DNA from 3 places in the Allobosea sp. FG18 genome. Region 1 is predicted to be linked to each of the others. Evidence: riboswitches for the same ligand, from Rfam matches in the RefSeq annotation. Region 1 holds a riboswitch; each other region holds the start of a gene.
What was found. A riboswitch is a leader RNA that binds a small molecule or an ion and turns the genes downstream of it on or off. The one in region 1 is predicted to bind cobalamin.
Positions count from the first base shown of each region.

Region 2: linked by a shared signal. The riboswitch ahead of ACODTJ_RS25825 (TonB-dependent receptor plug domain-containing protein) and the one ahead of ACODTJ_RS11310 (CbtB domain-containing protein) in region 1 are both predicted to bind cobalamin.
Region 3: linked by a shared signal. The riboswitch ahead of ACODTJ_RS14070 (ABC transporter substrate-binding protein) and the one ahead of ACODTJ_RS11310 (CbtB domain-containing protein) in region 1 are both predicted to bind cobalamin.

Region 1 covers NZ_JBMDKB010000008.1:132,938-138,837, reverse strand. Annotated here, with positions in the region: gene cobN (cobaltochelatase subunit CobN) at 1-1,454, opposite strand, end outside; gene cobW (cobalamin biosynthesis protein CobW) at 1,464-2,534, opposite strand; gene ACODTJ_RS11320 (DUF1636 family protein) at 2,539-2,928, opposite strand; gene ACODTJ_RS11315 (CbtA family protein) at 2,938-3,678, opposite strand; gene ACODTJ_RS11310 (CbtB domain-containing protein) at 3,691-3,867, opposite strand; cobalamin riboswitch at 3,905-4,090, opposite strand; gene cobU (bifunctional adenosylcobinamide kinase/adenosylcobinamide-phosphate guanylyltransferase) at 4,241-4,789, shown strand; gene cobO (cob(I)yrinic acid a,c-diamide adenosyltransferase) at 4,803-5,411, shown strand; gene ACODTJ_RS11295 (TetR/AcrR family transcriptional regulator) at 5,686-5,900, shown strand, end outside.
Region 2 covers NZ_JBMDKB010000031.1:29,100-34,999, reverse strand. Annotated here, with positions in the region: gene ACODTJ_RS25835 (FecCD family ABC transporter permease) at 1-710, opposite strand, end outside; gene ACODTJ_RS25830 (ABC transporter substrate-binding protein) at 707-1,567, opposite strand; gene ACODTJ_RS25825 (TonB-dependent receptor plug domain-containing protein) at 1,564-3,507, opposite strand; cobalamin riboswitch at 3,630-3,828, opposite strand; gene ACODTJ_RS25820 (GntR family transcriptional regulator) at 3,895-4,662, shown strand; gene ACODTJ_RS25815 (tripartite tricarboxylate transporter permease) at 4,669-5,900, opposite strand, start outside.
Region 3 covers NZ_JBMDKB010000011.1:96,091-101,990, reverse strand. Annotated here, with positions in the region: gene ACODTJ_RS14080 (M81 family metallopeptidase) at 1-248, shown strand, start outside; gene ACODTJ_RS14075 (mandelate racemase/muconate lactonizing enzyme family protein) at 260-1,438, shown strand; cobalamin riboswitch at 1,474-1,685, shown strand; gene ACODTJ_RS14070 (ABC transporter substrate-binding protein) at 1,901-2,938, shown strand; gene ACODTJ_RS14065 (FecCD family ABC transporter permease) at 2,935-3,978, shown strand; gene ACODTJ_RS14060 (ABC transporter ATP-binding protein) at 3,975-4,769, shown strand; gene ACODTJ_RS14055 (peptide ABC transporter substrate-binding protein) at 5,306-5,900, shown strand, end outside.

The DNA of each region.
Region 1 (5,900 bases):
GGATCCATGCCTGAACTTTGATTGGAAGCGCTCTGGCATGGATCCCGGGTCAAGCCCGGGATGACGGCGGAGGTGGTAGAGCCGACCTCATACCCCGCTCCTGCCAGCAATTCCCGGATCGCCGTCACGCTCGTCGGCGTGTCGAGCCCGACGGCGAAGCCGGCCCGTCCGCCGCGCGCGGGATAATCCGACATCACCAGCGCCAGTTTTCGCTCGGCGGCAGGCTTCCCTGCCAGCGCAATCCAGCCCTTCGCCAGATCGGCCAGTGCGGCGACCCCCTCAGGAGCGGGCATCAGCCGGCGGATGGAAAGCCCGGTTGCCGGATCGGTCGCTTCCGCCTTGAAGGCGACGGGGATCGCCCCGATGCGCCCGTCGAATTCCGGCAGTGCCACCTGCATGGCGAGATCGGCGGCCGATAGCCCGCGCGGCGATGCCTCCCAGGCCTCGCGGGGGCTGCTGACAGGAATCGCCTGCAGGATCGGGCAATCCGCGCCGTCGAGCACGAAATCCGCACCTTCGCGGGCGGAGAAGGCGGTGGTGGTGATGATCAGCGCCGGCTTGCGCGTCGCGATCAGCGCTGCAAGTTCGGCGGTGACGGCGGGGTCCTTCAGGCTGGTCAGCGCCAACGGCAGGGGCGCGAGGCCGCGCGCCGCCAGCGTCGTGGCAATCGCCTCGCCCATGGCGGTGTCCCCGGCTGCAACGCCGGAGCGATAGAGCAGGACCGGGACGAGCGCGCGATCGGGGGGCAGGGCGGCGAGTGCCTCGCGCCATGGCAGGGGGGTGCCGTCTCTGCCGAGCGCGAAGAACGATGGCAGCGGGACGGGAGCTAGGTCGGAGGCGTCGTGCCGGCCCTCATCCGCCTGCCGGCACCTTCTCCCCCGAGGGGAGAAGGACGATGTGATATCCGTCGCTTCCTTCTCCCCTGGGGGGAGAAGGTGGCCCGGCGAAGCCGGGTCGGATGAGGGTTGAACCTCCGTCACATAATCGGAAACCCGCCGCAGCAGCCGCCGCATGTTCTCGGCGCCGCCACCGGCCTGAAAATAGGCCAGCAGCTCGCCTGCGAATTCCGCCGGCACCGTCGCATGTTCGCCGAGCCTCGGATCGTCGCGCTCGTCACCGGGCAGGATCGCGAGCGGGATGCCGCGCTCGCGGCAGGCGATGCCGAGCTGCTCGATGCCGTAGCGCCAGTAGTCGAGCCCGCCGAGGCAACGCAGCAGTATAAAGCGGGATTGCGCCGCCGTTTTCTCGATCAGGAAATCGGCCGAGAGCGGGTGCCTCAACCGCCGGAGCGGCGCGAGCCGCACCGACAGCTTGCTGTCACCTGCCGCCACCGCCAGCGCCGAAAGGTCGCTGTCGGTGAAGGACAGCACGAGCACGTCTCCCGGCGGCAGGGCGAGATCGACGGCGTCCTCGCCGTCGTCGAGCCTGATCTCGCTGGTCGGGAGAAGATGCATCGGTCGATGCTACGCCCCCGCGAGAGCCGCTTCCACGGCCTTGAGATCGAAGCCCTTGAGGCCGATCACGGTGAGGCGCCCGTCGCGCGGTTCGCTCGCGCTCCAGGCCCGGTCGAAATGATGACTGAGGCGCCGGCCGACGCCCTGTACGACCAGACGCATCGGCTTGCCCGGAACGGCGGTGAAGCCCTTGAGGCGCAGCACGCCCTCGGCCTCGGCCGCCTTGGCGACGCGCGCCGTGAGCTCCTCCGGCGAGAGGCCGGCCGGCAGCGGCACGGCGACCGAGTCGAAATCGTCATGGTCGTGATCGTGCTCGCCTTCGCCATGATGCGAGGGGCGGGCGGCGAGGTCGCTTTCGGCGGCAGCGCCGAGGCCGACGATCAGCGCCGGCTCGACCTTGCCATGGGCGGTCTCGACGATCTTGATCGCTTTCGGCAGATGCTCGGCGATCTCGGCTTTCACCCGCGCGCGGCCGGCCTCGTCGACGAGGTCGCTCTTGTTGAGCAGGATCAGGTCGGCGCAGAGGATCTGGTCCTCGAACACCTCCTCCAGCGGGTTGTCGTGATCGACGGAGGCGTCCGCTGCCGTCTGCGCCGCGAGCGCCTCCGGATCATCGGCGAACTGACCCTCGGCCACGGCCGGCCCGTCGACCACGGCGATGACGCCGTCGACGGTCACGCGCGAGCGGATCGCCGGCCAGTTGAACGCCTGCACCAGCGGCTTCGGCAAAGCGAGGCCGGAGGTCTCGATCAGGATGTGCTCCGGCGGGTTCGGCCGGTTCAAAAGCTTTTCCAGTGCGGGCACGAAATCATCGGCGACGGTGCAGCAGATGCAGCCGTTCGGCAGCTCGACCACGTCCTCGTCGCTGCAGCCGGCAATGCCGCAGCCCTTCAGGAATTCGCCGTCGAAGCCGAGATCGCCGAACTCGTTGACGAGTACTGCGAGCTTCTTGCCTTGCGCATTCTCGAGGAGATGGCGCACCAGCGTCGTTTTCCCGGCGCCGAGGAAGCCGGTGATGATCGTGCAGGGGGTCTTGCTGAGTGACGTCTTGCCCAGGTTGGTGGTCTGCGGAGCGTTCATGATGTCATCCTTGCTGGCGCGCCGGCAAAGGCGGCACGCGCGCGACCACGCCCTTGCGGAAGGACTGCGGCCGCTCTTTCCAGGGAACGATGCCGTTGGCGCTGGCGGCATAGGCCTCCGCGGCGCCGACGATCTCGTCGAGATGGGTGTCGGTGTCGAGATCGCCGATCAGATAGGTCCATTTCCCGTCGGCGCTGAGCGCGATGGTGCAGGGCCGCTTGCAGACGGCGAGGCATTCGACGGGCAGCACGGGGATCGTGCTGCCCTTGGCTTTAAGCTGTGCGGTGAGCCGCTCGGCCAGCGCCAGTCCCGGCTGGTCGTAACCTTCCGGGAGATCGGCGCGGGCGCGGCGGCAGGCCGTGCAGACATGGATGGTGAGGTCACCCTCGGACATGGCTTGTCCTCAGGCTTCCGCGGCCCGGCGGCTCGCCCGGGGCCAAAGCACGCCGACCATGAAGGCGGTGGCGAGCCAGAGCGCGGCCTGGATGCCGAGCGAGAGCGACGCGAAATGCGCGGCGACCTCGGCCGGCACCTTGCTCTCCGGCGCGGCCGGATGCGGGGCGCCGACGACATGCGGCAGCAGGATCAGGACGATCGCCACAAGCTTGAGCCAGGGCTGCTCGAAGCGCAGGAACACAAAGAGCCCGGCCGCGGTGGCGATGGCGGTCCACAGCCACCAGACCTGGCGCTGCTCCAGCGCGGCCGAGGCTGCACCCGGCAGCTCGGGAGCCAGCCCCATCGCCGGGGCGAGCCCGAGCGCGAGGAAGCCGCAGGCGCCCCAGACGAGCGCGCTGCGCTGGTCGATCGTATCGCCGGCCGCGATCATGCCGGCGAGGAGCAAGCCCGCGAAGCCGATCGCGGTCGCGATCGTCACGGCGCTGGTGAAAAGCGTGCGCTGGAAGCCGTCCTGCGGCTTCCATTCGGCATGGTCGTGGCCGGGCGCGTCGCCGGCCGGTCCATGCGCGTGGATGATCTTCGCCTCGCCGTCGAAGGTTGCCAGCGTCGGCGCTTTCAGGGCGAGTGCCGCCTCATAGGTCTCGGCCTTGAGGATCAGCGGGGTGGTGGTGACATGCTGCAGGGCGGCGACGATCAAGCCAGCCAGAAGCCCGGCCAGGATGCTGACCGTGAGAACACGCGTGACCATGGATGCTTTCCCTCAGTGGCAGGGAAAGGCGAGGCCGTGACGGCTGTCATGCGCGGCGTTGTGGACATTGGTCGAGGCCGCGAAGCCGGTCGTGTAGATCAGCGCGACGCCGATCACGAGCGCGGCGGCAACCGCCTTGACGCGTTCCGAAACGCTGAGTGTAGGGGTGGAAACCGAAGCGGTGTTCATAAGCGTTCTCCGTGGCCGCCCCGCCGGCAGCCGGTTGGATCTCTGCGGGTTGACGGCAGGTCTCCTGGCTCGCGGACTTCGCGCCCCTTGCCGCCTTCCCGGAGCGAGCGCTCCAGTGGCCGATGGCGAAGGACATCCGCTTACAGTTGCGGGGGCAGCCGCGGTCTCGCACCGCGTTCCCTTTTCACCTCCTCGCGGAGGCACCGTCACGGATCATCATTAGCCATCGCCGTGTTGCTGTGCAATGCAAGAACGGTCCGACACATACATGCGGTCATCCCGGCCGGAGCGCAGCGAAGAGCCGGGATCCATGCCTGAACCTCTACCGGAAGCGTTCCGGCATGGATCCCGGGTCTCCCTATGGTCGCCCGGGATGACGGCCAGCGAAACCAAGCCGCCGATGCAGTCTCTTCCGATCCCCCATCTCACGCTCGTCCTCGGCGGCGCCCGCTCCGGCAAGAGCCGCCATGCCGAGGCGCTGGTCGAGGCGCTGCCGACGCCCTGGACCTATATCGCCACCGCGCAGGCCTATGACGACGAGATGCGCGAGCGCATCGCCGAGCATCGCGCCCGCCGGCCCGACGGATGGCAGACGGTCGATGCGCCGCTCGATCTGGCCGGCGCGATCGCCGCCCAGCCGACGGGCCGTCCGATCCTGGTCGATTGCCTGACGCTGTGGCTGACCAACCTGATCCTCGCCGAGCGCGACACCGCCGCCGCACGCGAGGCCCTGATCGCCGCCTGCGAACGCGTTTCCGCCCCGCTCGTGCTGGTCGGCAACGAGGTCGGTCTCGGCATCGTCCCGGAGAATGCGCTGGCCCGCCGCTTCCGCGACGAAGCCGGACGCCTCCATCAGGCGCTTGCGGCGCGTGCGGCCAGCGTGGTCTTCATGGTCGCCGGATTGCCGATGCGAGTGAAATGATGCGGGTTAAACTATGACGGAGACCGAGGACGCCGCCCGCCACAAGGCCAAGATGGAGAAGCGCAAGGCGGTGCAGGACGCCGAAGTTGCCTCCAAGACGCTCGAGAAGGGCTTGCTGATCGTCAACACCGGCCCCGGCAAGGGCAAGTCGACGGCAGCTTTCGGGCTGATCCTGCGCGCGCTCGGCCATGGTTGGCGCATCGGCGTGGTGCAGTTCATCAAGGGCGCCTGGTCGACCGGCGAGCGTCGGGCGTTGGAGGCCTTCGGCGATCAGGTGAGCTGGCACAGCATGGGCGAGGGCTTCACCTGGGAGACGCAGGACAAGGCTCGTGACATCGCGGCGGCCGAACGCGCCTTCGCAAAGGCCAGGGAATTGATGGCCGATCCGGAGATCAGGCTTCTGGTGCTCGACGAGCTCAACATCGCCCTGCGCTACGATTATCTGCCGCTCGCCGAGGTTGTCGCGACGCTGTCTGCCCGCAGGCCTGACCTGCACATCGTCGTCACCGGCCGCAACGCCAAGCCGGAGCTGATCGAGGCGGCCGATCTCGTCACTGAGATGACGCTGGTGAAGCATCATTTCGCTGCGGGTGTGAAGGCGCAGCAAGGCATCGAGTTCTGAGAGCCCGCTCTGTGCCTCGGCAGCATTGAGTCAGCCCGGACGCAGCGAAGCGGAGATCCGGGATCCATTCCGGAACCTGCCCGAAAGAGGTTCCGGCATGGATCCCGGGTCAAGCCCGGGATGACCAAGTATCTCCGGCGCGGGCCAACACCCCTCCCGTTGCGATAAGCCATCCTCGATGTGGAGCGATCGCCTCGACCGGCTCATCCACTTGACGGTGATCGATCCAGTCTTCAGATTGAATCTGAATTCAAATTCAATTTCGAGATCAAGCATGGCCGACGGCGCATCGAAGCAACCCCGCAAGGCCGGCAAGCGCGAGGCGATCCTCGCCGCCGCGCGCGGCATTGTGTCGGAAGTCGGCTTCCATGAGACCTCGATCGCCGCGGTGGCTGCCGCCAGCGGCGTCTCGACCGGCAGCGTCTATTCCTATTTCGCTTCGAAGGCCGAACTGATGGCCGAGATCGTCGCGGCCGTGTCGTCGCGCGA
Region 2 (5,900 bases), on a different contig from region 1:
GCGAGGTCGAAACCGAGGCTCGCGGCCGTGTCCTCGCCGAGGCTGAGCGCATCGAGCGCCGGCGCCGCCGAGGCGAGCAGGACCCAGCCGAGCAGCATCAGGGGCAAGGCGAGCGCGACATGGTTCATGCTCCGATCCGCCAGCGAGCCCATCAACCAGAAGACGATCTCCAGCGCCGCATAGGGATTGGGCGCGAGATTGAGCGCGAGCGCGGTCGCAGCTCCGGCAAAGCTGTTCAGCGCCACGCCCGCAAGGATCAGCGTGGTCGTGCTCGCGCCGCGGCCGAGCAGGACGAAGAGGATCACGGTCGCCAGCAGCGCGCCGGCGATACCGCCGAGCGGCAGGGCAAGGGCAAGGCTGGCAGAGAGCCCGCTATAGAAGGCGAGGACGGCGCCGAAGGCCGCGGCGCTGGAAATGCCGATCACGCCGGGCTCGGCGAGTGGATTGCGCAACAACCCCTGCATCGCCGCGCCGGCCATGCCAAGGCTGAAGCCGACGAGGGCGCCGAGCAGGGCGCGCGGCAGGCGCAGTTCGTAGAGCACCAGCGCCGGCAGGCTTTTCTCCCCTGCGAGGAGGTCCGTCACCGCCTGGCCGAGCGCCAGGGGCGCGTAGCCGACGGCCATGGACATCACGGTCGCGGCCAAGGTGGCGAGAGCGAGCAGGCTCAACAGCACCGCCGGCCTGACGCCGCGTGAAGCCTCCGACCTCATGACTTCTCCTCCACGGCACGCACCAGCATTTCGATCGCGTCGAGCACGCTCGGGCCGGCGCAGGTCCAGAGCCGCGACGGCAGCGCGACACGCTTCAGCCGGGCGCCGAGCCGGTCGATGACGGGATGGTGCAGGATCTCATGAGCCAGGGACGGCGGGCCGTCCGGCGTCTCGTTCAGGATCAGCACCTCGGCGCGGCCGAGCGCCACGGTTTCGAGCGCGATCTGGCCATAGCTCTCGACGCCGAGCTCGGCCGCGATGTTGACGAGGCCGGCGCGTGTCAGAATCTCGTCGACGAGCGAACCCCGGCCAACCGTGAAGCCGCTGGGACGGAGCACGACCGCCCGCAACGGCCGCTCGACGCGGCGGGCGGCCAGAGCCTGCAGGCGCTGCTCGACCTCCTCAAGCAAGGCCTGTCCGCGCGTGGGCTCGCCGAGCAGGTCGGCCATCTCCGTGATCTGCGCCTTCATCTCCGCGAGATTGCGGGGAACGCCGAACTCCCTGACCGTAACGCCGACGCGCCCGAGCAGGGAAACGGTGGCGCGCGTCGTATAGGCACCGGCGACGACGAGATCGGGCTTGAAGCCCAGCACCTCCTCGGCAAGGCCGTGATTGGCGGGGACCCGGCGCGCGGCCTCGGCCATGTTGGCGTTGCGCGGGTCCTGCGACAGCCACGTCACCGAAGCGATGCGTGCGGGATCGGCCAGGCGCAGGACGAGTTCGTCCGTGCACATGTTGAGCGAGACGATGCGCGCCGGCCGGTCCGCAGCAAGCGAGACCGATGCCATCGCGCCCGCAAGCGCGATGGATAGGAGGCAGGCGCCGCGCAGACGGCGCAGGACGAGGGGCAGGTTCATCCGTCGATGGCCACCTTGATACCGCCGAAGACACCGAGGCCCGGCACGAGGAAGCCGACCGGATTCTCCCAGCGCTTGTCGAAGAGGTTATCGACCCGCCCGAACACCGTCACCTTGTCGGTCGCATTGTACTCGGCGGCGAGGTTGACCAGCGTCGCACCCTTCGCCCGCATGCGGGGCACCGAGAAGTCGCGATTGCCGTCGACCCAGGAGCCGATATGGATCAGCGTCGCCGAGAGGCTGAGCTTGTTCGTCGGCGTCCAGGTCGCGGTCGCGCTCGCCTTGTGGCGCGGCCGGCGCAGCAGTTCCTGCCGCGCGATCTCGTCCTTGGCGAGGGTGAAGGTGTAGTCGGCGCGGATGCGGAACTGCGGCGAGATTTCCAGCGTGGCGAAGGCCTCGACGCCCTTCGTCTTCGCCTTGCCGATATTGGCGTAGGAATCGCGCCTGGTGTTGGTGACGATCAGGTTCTCGATATCGTTCTGGAACCAGGTCGCGCCGAGTTGCAGGCGCTTGTCGAAGAGCGGCTGCTCGAAGCCGACATCCCAGCCTCGGCTTTCCTCCGGCTTCAGGTTCGGGTTGCCGAAGAAATTGTAGCCGGGACGATAGTCGATGAAGAGCTCGCTTAGCGTCGGCGCCTTGAAGCCGGTGCCGTAGCTCGCCTTCAGCTTGGTCTCCGTACCTGGGATGAGGACGGCCGGCGTGATGCGGTAGGTCGTGTGCCCGCCATAGCTGTCGTCATGGTCGTGGCGGATGTTGGCCGCCATGAAATAGCGATCCTCGATATTGCCCTGGTATTCGAGATAGGCCGCCTTGTTGCCGTTCGAGGCGATCAGGCTCGCCGTATCCAGCCGCTCGCGCTCATATTGCAGGCCCGTGATCAGGTTGTGGCCCTTGGTGATCTCGAGATTGCCGCGCCAGTCGAGCTTGGTGCGCTCGCCAAGGCTCTGATTGGGCAGGCCGAGCAGGCCGGTCGTCGCGGAAGCCGTCCGCGTTCCCCTGTCCTGCCGCGAGTAGGAGACGCCGAAGGTGTTGACGAAGCGCCCACTGAGCGGGTCCCAGACCACTTCGCCGCGGGTGAAGGCCTGCGCATAGTTCTGCTGGGAGCGATAGGGCGAGGGCTTGCTCGGGAAGCCGGTGTCGCCGGTATTGCGCAGCTGGCCGTCTTGGTAGCGGCCGACCCAGTTCAGCGTCAGCGTGTCGGTGAGCGCGAAGCCGAGGCGGCCGGAATAGCTGTAATTATCGAAGATGTTCGGGTTGATCCGGCGGCCGGGCGGCACGAGGTTCGGCGGCGTCACCTCGGTCCCGTCGGCGCGGAAATGCGCGGCGTTGAAGGCGTAGTTGAAGCGATCGTCGCCGCCGCTGAAGCCGAGGGACTGGTTGAACGTGCCGTGCGATCCGCCTTCGACGCGCGCGGTCATCTTCGGCGGCCCCTCGCCGCGCTTCGTGGTCACCGAAATGACGCCGCCCAGCGCGTTGGCGCCGTAGAGGCCGCTCTGCGGGCCGCGCAGCACCTCGATGCGCTCGATATCCTCGATCAGCATTGAGCCGAAATCGAAGGAGCGGTTCGGTGCCGAGGGATCGTTGGCCTCGATGCCGTCGATCAGCACCTTGACGTGGTTGGAATTGGTGCCGCGCATGAAGACCGAGGTCAGGCCGCCCGGCCCGCCGGTCTGCACGATGTTGAGGCCGGGCACGGCGGCGAGCGCCTGTGGCAACGTCCGGCGCTGCTGCTGTTCGATATCCCGGGCGGTGATGACGGTGACCGAGCTCGCAATCTCGCGGGCGGGGGTCGGCGTTCCCGTGGCGCTGACGACGATCTCGTCGAGCGCGATCGTCGCGGGAGCCGGTTGGGCGAAGGCCGGAGCGGTTGCGCCGGCGATCGCGAGGCAGGAGGAGAGCAGCAAGCGGCCGCGTCCGGCGGCCGGGAGGAAGACGTTCACGATGGAGACCTCGGGCGTTGACGTCAGTGGCACGTCACCGCGAACGCGATCTCCCATCAGCCGTACGAAAGACGGCGAACGGTCGAATCAGCGATCGGCGCACCCCGGCCGAACGTGTCCGCGTGTGACCACGGCTGACGGCAGGTCTCCTGGCTCGCGGGTCGCTGCCCTTCACCGCCTTCCCAGGTCCGAGGCCCCAGTGGCGTATGGCGAAAGGCTCGCCGCTTACAGTTGCGGGGGCAGCCACGGCATGGGGTGGTTGGCCACCCGCACCGCGTTCCCTTTTGATCCCGTGAGGGAACCGTCGGATCGACGAGTAGGGCGAAAAAGTGGCGACGTCAAACAGCTGCCGCACCGAAATCGAAGCCATGAACAGGCTCGGCAATCGTGGCGACTGCGCTATACTCGCAGCAACAGAAGCAGATAGGCACCCGCTCGATGCTGGCCGAGACTTTGCCCCCCGCGAGCGTGGGCGTTACCGTCAAACTCTACGACGACCTCTCCTCGGCCATCGTCTCCGGGGAGATCGCGCCCGGCGCCAAGCTGAGCGAGCCGGCGATCGCGCGCCGCTTCGGCGTCAGCCGCGCGCCGGTTCGCGAGGCGATCCGGCGCCTGCAGGAGCGCGGGCTCGTCACCTATGTCGCCAATCAGGGCGCGCGCGTCGCCGAGCCGAGCGCGGCCGAGTTCCTCGCCCTGCTCGACGTGCGCGAGGCGACCGAGGGCATGGCTGCCCGTCTCGCCGCCGAGAGCATGAGCGAGGCCGAGATCGCGGCGCTCGATGCACTGGTCCGGGGCCATCGTGGCGAGATCGAGCGCAACCCGATGGGCGCCTATCTCCAGGACGAGCCCGAGGCCGATTTCCACCGCCGGATCGCCAAGGGCAGCGGCAATCCGATTCTGGCCGAATTGCTCTGCGAGCAGTTCTACCCGCGCCTGCGCCTGTGCCGGCGCCTGCATTCGACCGTTCCCGGGCGCGGCCGCGAGGCCTGGGGCGAGCATATGCGGATCACCGAGGCGATCAGCCATCGCGACGGAGAACTCGCGGAGATCCTGATGCGCCGCCATATCCGCGCCGCCCGCATGGCGCTTCAGGCGGCGCTAGCCGTGAGCGAAAGCGCCAAGCCGGGCAAGCGCCGGAACGGTGGGAAGCGCTGATCCGGTTCAGCCGGTAGCAGCGACCGACTGCCCTTCCGCCTCGGCGCGGCGGCGGCGATGGGCGAGCAGCGGCGGTACGATCAGGACCAATGCCGCGATCCCGAGCAGCGTCGCCGCGATCGGCGTGCCGACCAGCACGCTCCAGTCGCCCTGGCTGACGGCGAGCGCGCGCCGGAGCTGGATTTCCGCTTGCGGGCCGAGGATCAGCCCGATCAGGGCCGGCGCGATCGGGAAATCATGGACGCGCGCGACATAGCCAACGAGGCCGAGGCCGCACATCAGGGCGAGGTCCATCCAGGAGGTCGAGAGCCCCCAGACGCCGACCATCGCGAAGACGACGATGCCGCCATAGATGTAGTGGCGCGGGATCAGCAGCAGTCGGACCCAGATGCCGACCAGCGGCAGGTTGAGGATCAGCAGGATGACGTTGCCGATATAGAGCGAGGCGATCAGGCCCCAGAGCAGATCGGGATTGGTCGCGAAGAGCAGCGGGCCGGGCTGGAGCCCGTAATTCTGGAAGGCGGCGAGCAGGACGGCGGCCGTCGCGGTCGATGGCAGGCCGAGCGTCAGCAACGGCACGAGGATGCCGGCGGCGGCCGCGTTGTTGGCCGCCTCGGGGCCGGCGACGCCCTCGATCGCGCCCTGCCCGAACTCCTCCGGATGCTTGGTCAGGCGGCGCTCCAGCGCATAGGAGAGGAAGGTCGGGATTTCCGTTCCGCCGGCCGGCAGCGCCCCGATCGGGAAGCCGATGACGCTGCCGCGCAGCCAGGGCTTCCAGGAGCGCTTCCAATCCTGTTTCGTCATCCAGCTTCCACCGGAGAGCGGATTGACGGCGGCCGGAGCCGCGCTGTGCCGGCTTGCGACATAGAGCGTCTCGCCGATCGCGAAGAGCGAGACCAGCACGACCGTGAACGAGATGCCGTCGAGCAGTTCGAGCGTGCCGAAGACCATGCGGGTCTGGCCGGTCTGGGTATCGATGCCGATCGTGCCGAGCGCCAGCCCGAAGAACAGAGCGGCGAAGCCGCGCACCATCGAGCGCCCCATCACCACGGCGACCGCGGTGAAGGAGAGCATCATCAGCGCGAAATAGTCCTCCGGGCCGAAGACGAAGGCGAGCTCGGCGATGGCGGGCGCGAGGAAGGTCAACGCCAGCGTGCCGATGGTGCCGGCAACGAAGGAGCCGACGGCAGCCGTCGCAAGTGCCGCGGCGCCGCGGCCGCGGCGGGCCATGCGGTTGC
Region 3 (5,900 bases), on a different contig from region 1:
TGTTCGACCGGGCGATGTATTACGCCAACGGCATCGACCCCACGGATTTCGACCTGATCGTGGTGAAGTCGCCGCACACCGAGTTCCACATGTTCGACCAGTGGTGCGCGCGGAACTTCAACATCGATGCGCCCGGCGCGACCTCGGCCAACCTGAAAAGCCTGGGCCACACCATCTGCGCCCGGCCGATCTATCCGCTCGACGAGGGTGTCACCTTCACGCCCCGCGCCACGATCTACGAACTGTGAGGAGAAGGCCTGTGCCCAGAATCGAGGCCGTCGATTTCTTCTATCTCGCCATGCCCGTCGTCACCGACGAAGCCGACGGCAGCCAGGATGCGCTGCTGGTCAGGGTCGCCGCCGGCGGCCATGTCGGCTGGGGCGAATGCGAGGCGGCGCCACTGCCCTCCATCGCCGCCTTCATCTGTCCGATGTCGCATGGCGTCTGCCGGCCGGTCGCCGATTCCGTGCTCGGCCAGACGCTGGAAGGCCCGGAGGATATCGCCCGCATCGCTGCTGCCGTCGCCTATAACTCGATGGACCTGCTGCAGGCGCCGCATACCTTCTCCGGCGTCGAGATGGCCTTATGGGACATCCTCGGCAAGATGCGCTCCGAGCCGGTCTGGCGCCTGCTTGGCTACGCGAAGAGCCACCCCAAGACGCCCTATGCCTCGGTCCTTTTCGGGGACACGGCGCAGGAGACTCTCGAACGCGCCCGCGATGCCCGCAAGCGCAGCTTCCGCGCCGCCAAGTTCGGCTGGGGGCCGATCGGCCGCGGCAGCGTCGAGGCCGATGCCGAGCATTTCGTTGCCGCTCGCGAGGGTTTGGGGCAGGACGGCATCCTGCTCGTCGATACCGGCCAGATCTTCATCGAGGATGTCGAGCGCGCCGCCGCCCGTCTGCCCGCGATGGAGAAGGCGAACGTGCTCTGGTTCGAGGAGCCCTTCCACGCCAGCGCGCTCGAAGCCTATGGCGCGCTCGCCAAGCGCAGCCCCAAGGTCCGGCTGGCCGGCGGGGAGGGCGCCCATAACGAGTCGATGGCCCGGCAGCTCATCGATTATGGCGGCATCGGCTATGTACAGATCGATTGCGGGCGGATCGGCGGCATCGGTCCGTCCAAGGCGGTGGCGGATTATGCGGTCGCCAAGGGCGTGACCTTCGTCAACCACACCTTCACCTCGCATCTCGCTCTCTCGGCCTCGCTCCAGCCCTATGCCGGCCTCGCTGCGCACGAGATTTGCGAATACCCGGCCATGCCGAAGCCGCTCGCCACCACGATCTCTGCCAATCATGTGGAGCGCGATGCGAACGGGCAGGTCTCCGCGCCCGATGCACCGGGTCTCGGCATCGAGGTCGCGACGACGGCACTGCGCAGCTATCTGCAGGAGGTCGAGATCTCCGTCGGCGGCAAGCGGCTCTACAGCACGCCGAGCCTCTGACGCGATGTCCGCTTGACGCAGCGCCGCGCCCTTATAGGGTGGGCGCCGATCGAGGTTCTCCGGGTTGCTCCCGGAGCTAAGAGGGAATTCGGTGAGGCACTTCCAGTGCCAAAGCCGAGGCTGCCCCCGCAACTGTAAGCGGCGAGCTCTCCGTCCATCGTCCACTGGCGCCTGACGCGCCGGGAAGGCCGGGCGGAACAGGCATCGACCCGCGAGCCAGGAGACCTGCCCCGGTCGTCGAAGACGTCTTTCGGACGGGGTGTTCCGAAGCCTGTGTGTCGATGGCGACCCTCGCGGCCGGCCTCCCGCCCCACATGCCCAAAGCTGCCCCGGCCGTCATCTCGGGGAGCGATGAAACCCATGTTCACGAAGACCACTGCACAGGCCGCCCAAGGTGGCTTGACGGCTGCCTGCCGCGCACTCTATCAGAAATGCAACATTGTTACATTTCGGATGGCCTCGATGCCGGCAGCGCGCCCGTTCAATTCTCTGCTCCGCCTCTCGGCCGCTGCCCTGTTCGGCGCTCTCGCCACTGGCACGGCCATCGCGGCGCCGACCAAATATCCGCTGACGCTGGAGAATTGCCGCGAGACGATCACCTTCAACGCCGCGCCCAAGCGCGTCGTCGCGATCGGCCAGACGCAGACGGAAATCCTCTATGCGCTCGGCCTTGGCGACCGCGTCGTCGGCACGGCGGTCTGGTTCTCGCCGGTGGCCAAGCCCTATGAGGCGGTCAACGCCAAGGTGAAGCGCCTCGCCGACAATGATCCGAGCTTCGAGGCCGTGCTGGCGCAGGAGCCCGATCTCGTCACCGCGATGTTCGAATGGCATGTCGGCCCGAACGGCATCGTCGGCAAGCGCGACCAGTTCGCCAAGGTGAAGGTGCCTAGTTATGTCTCGCCGACCGATTGCGTCGGCAAGGACAATTCCGGCGCCGGTGACGGCGTGCGTACCCAGATGTTCACGATGGAGCTGGTCTATCGCAACATCCGCGAGTTCGGCGCGATCTTCGATGTCGCCGACCGGGCCGAGACGCTCGTCGCCGAGCTCAAGGCGCGCGAGGACAAGGCGGTCGAGCAGGTCGCGAAGCTGAAGGCGCAGGACGTTCCGGTCGTCGTCTGGTTCTCCAGCAAGGACATCAAGGGCGACGGCTTCATGGCCGGCAAGAACGGCGTGCCCGCCTATATCCTCTCCAAGCTCGGCGCCCGCAACGTCATCACGACCAATGAGGAATGGCCGCTGGTCGGCTGGGAGAGCATCGCCGCTGCCAACCCCGCCGTGATCGTCACCGTGAAGATGGATCGCCGCCGCTTCCCGGCCGACGATATCGAGAAGAAGCTGGAGTTCCTGAAGACCGATCCGGTCGCCAGCAAGCTGGACGCCGTGAAGAACAACCGCGTCGTCATCATGGATGTCGGTGCGACCCGCGCCGGGCTCGACACGGTCGACGGTATCGAGACACTGGCCAAAGCGATCGCCGGCTTCGGGCTCTCGCGTTGAGCCACGCCGCCCATGGGCCGAACTGGCCGGCGCGTGTCGCGATCGCGCTGGCCTCGCTGCTGGCGCTGATCCTCTCGGTCGCGCTGGCCGTGACCATCGGCGAGATGCGCATCCCGCTGGACACCGCCCTGAAGGCGCTCGGCAACGGGCTGTTCGACCTCGACTTTCCGGTCAGCGCGATCCAGCAGGGCGTGATCTTTGATTATCGGCTCAGCCGTGCGCTGATGGCGGGGCTCTGCGGCGGCGCGCTCGCCCTCTCGGGCGCGATCCTGCAGGCCCTGCTGCGCAACCCGCTGGCAGAACCCTATATCCTCGGCATCTCGGCCGGCGCCTCGACCGGCGCCGTCGCGGTGCTGATCCTCGGCATCAGCATCGGCGGCGCGGTGCTCTCCGTTTCGGCCGGCGCCTTCATCGGTTCCTGCGCTGCGCTCGTCGTCGTGGCGCTGCTGGCGGCAGGGGCGGGCGGGGCGAGCGATCGCGTCATCCTCGCCGGTGTCGCGACCTCGCAACTCTTCAATGCCGCGACCGCCACGATCGTCACGACGCTCGCCAGCGCCGAGCAGGCGCGCGGTGTGATGTTCTGGCTGCTCGGCAATTTCGGCGGCGTGCGCTGGCCCGACATCTGGATGGCGGCGCCGGTCGCCTTCATCGGCTTCGGCATCTGCATGCTGCACGCCAAGGCGCTCGACGCCTTCGCCTTCGGCGTCGACGCCGCAGCTTCGCTGGGCGTCGCCGTCACGCGGGTGAAGGTCGTGCTCTTCGCCACGACGGCGGTGATGACGGCGGTGATGGTCTCGATCGTCGGCACGGTCGGCTTCGTCGGGCTGATCATTCCCCATGCCGCGCGCTTCCTCGTCGGCTCCGGCCATGCCCGCTTGCTGCCAGCCTGTCTCGTCATCGGCGCGATCTTCATGATCCTCGCGGACATCCTCTCCCGCATCCTGATACCTCAGCAGATCCTGCCGATCGGCGTGGTGACAGCGCTGTTCGGCGCACCCGTCTTCGCGCTCATCCTCTACCGCGCCCGGAGGCCGGCATGACGCTCGCGACCCGCGAGGCCCGCTGGGGTGCCGGCGGCCGGATGATCGTCGACGGGGTGACGCTGGAAGCCGCGCCCGGCCGGGTGCTCGGCCTGATCGGCCCGAACGGCTCCGGCAAGTCGAGCCTGCTCCGGTTGCTCTGCCGCCTGCGCAACGTCGCGAGCGGCGTCGTCACCCTCGACGGAAACGACATCGCCAGCGTGCCCCGCCGCGAGCTGGCCCGCCGCCTCGCCTTCGTCGAGCAGCAGGCGACCACCGAGATCCAGTTGTCCGTCTGCGATGTCGTCCGCCTCGGCCGCACGCCGCATCGTGCGGCGCTGGCCTCGTGGAGCGAAGCCGACGAGGGCGCCGTGAACGAAGCGCTGGCGCGGGTCGGGCTCACCGAGCGCCACGATCAGTTCTGGCACACGCTTTCGGGAGGGGAACGCCAGCGCGTCCATATCGCCCGCGCGCTCGCGCAGGAGCCGAGCGAGCTCATCCTGGACGAGCCGACCAACCATCTCGACATCCAGCACCAGCTCTCGATCCTGAGCCTGGTCCGACGCCTCGGCATCACCTGCATCATGGCGCTGCACGATCTCAACCTCGCCGCCATGTTCTGCGACGAGATCGCGCTGTTGCATGACGGGCGTCTTAAGGCGGCGGGTGCGCCGGAGGAGGTCCTGACCGCCGAGGCGATCCAACGCATCTTCGGCGTCGCGGTTTCGATCCGCCCGGGGGCTTCGGGACGCCGGCACATCGAATATCTGGTCGAGGCCGACCCGCGGAAGGAAGCGCCCGGAAGCGCTTGAAGCCGCGCGGCGCGCAGTCTCGGGCCGTTGCTCCAATCCGCGTGGGCAATCGTTTCGTCTGGACTTGCTCCATCTCCACTCGACCATCTGAACCGGGTCTTTCATGCCCGGCTCCGAACAGGCGCGGGCTCTCGGACTTCACTTGCCAGCATCTGGTCGGGCTTCGCCCTTGATGCTCTCGCTCATCACTCAATGATGGTCTTGAGCGGGATGTTCAGCCGCAGTGCCCCTGCCTGGTCGCCGGGCGCCCAGCGGTCGACATATCATTTCTGCATACAGATGTTCTGTAAAAGAATTTTCCGTATTTCCTCCAAGCCCTATCCTTCGACCTGTCTGTTCGATGCCTTGCGCCGGACGGCTCCGGGTGGCGCTCCGCTCCAACAAAAGCAACAGGGGCACTGGCGGCTGGGCGGGTCCGGTGGCTCGACGCTGCGCAGCGCGTTGCTGACCCAAATTTCTGGGAGGAAAACATGAAGCAGACCCGATTTTCGACTGGCGTTGCCGCCCTGCAATTCGCGGCGGCATGCGGAACCTTGATGGCCAGCATCTCGCTTGGCCACGCCCAGGCTCCTCAGCCGGGCTGGGTCACCGTTTCGGCCTGCACGCCGGCGGGCCCGCTGATTCCGACCAACACCAACGAGAGCTGCGGTTCCGACATCCTGCAGCCGATCCTCGCCGGGCTCGTCACGACCGACGCGAAGACCGGCGCGATCATCGAGGATGTCGCCGCGTCGATCACGACCGCCGACAACAAGACCTGGACGGTCAAGCTTCAGAAGGGGCGCAAGTTCCACGACGGGACTGAAGTGCTCGCGAAGAACTTCGTCGATGCCTGGAACTGGGCGGCCTACGGTCCCAACGGCCAGTCGAACAATGACTGGTTCTCCGTCATCGTCGGCTATGGCGATCTGAATCCGAGGGCACCGAAGGGCGAGAAGCCGCCGGTTCCCGCGACCAACCGGATGAGCGGTCTCAAGGTCATCGGCGACCATGAGTTCCAGGTCGAGCTGAGGATGCCGGTGCCTGTCTTCAGGGCCCAGCTCAGCTACAAGGCCTTCTATCCGATGCCGGATTCCTTCTTCGCCGATCCCGCGGCGTTTGGCCGGAAGCCGATCGGCGCCGGGCCGTTAC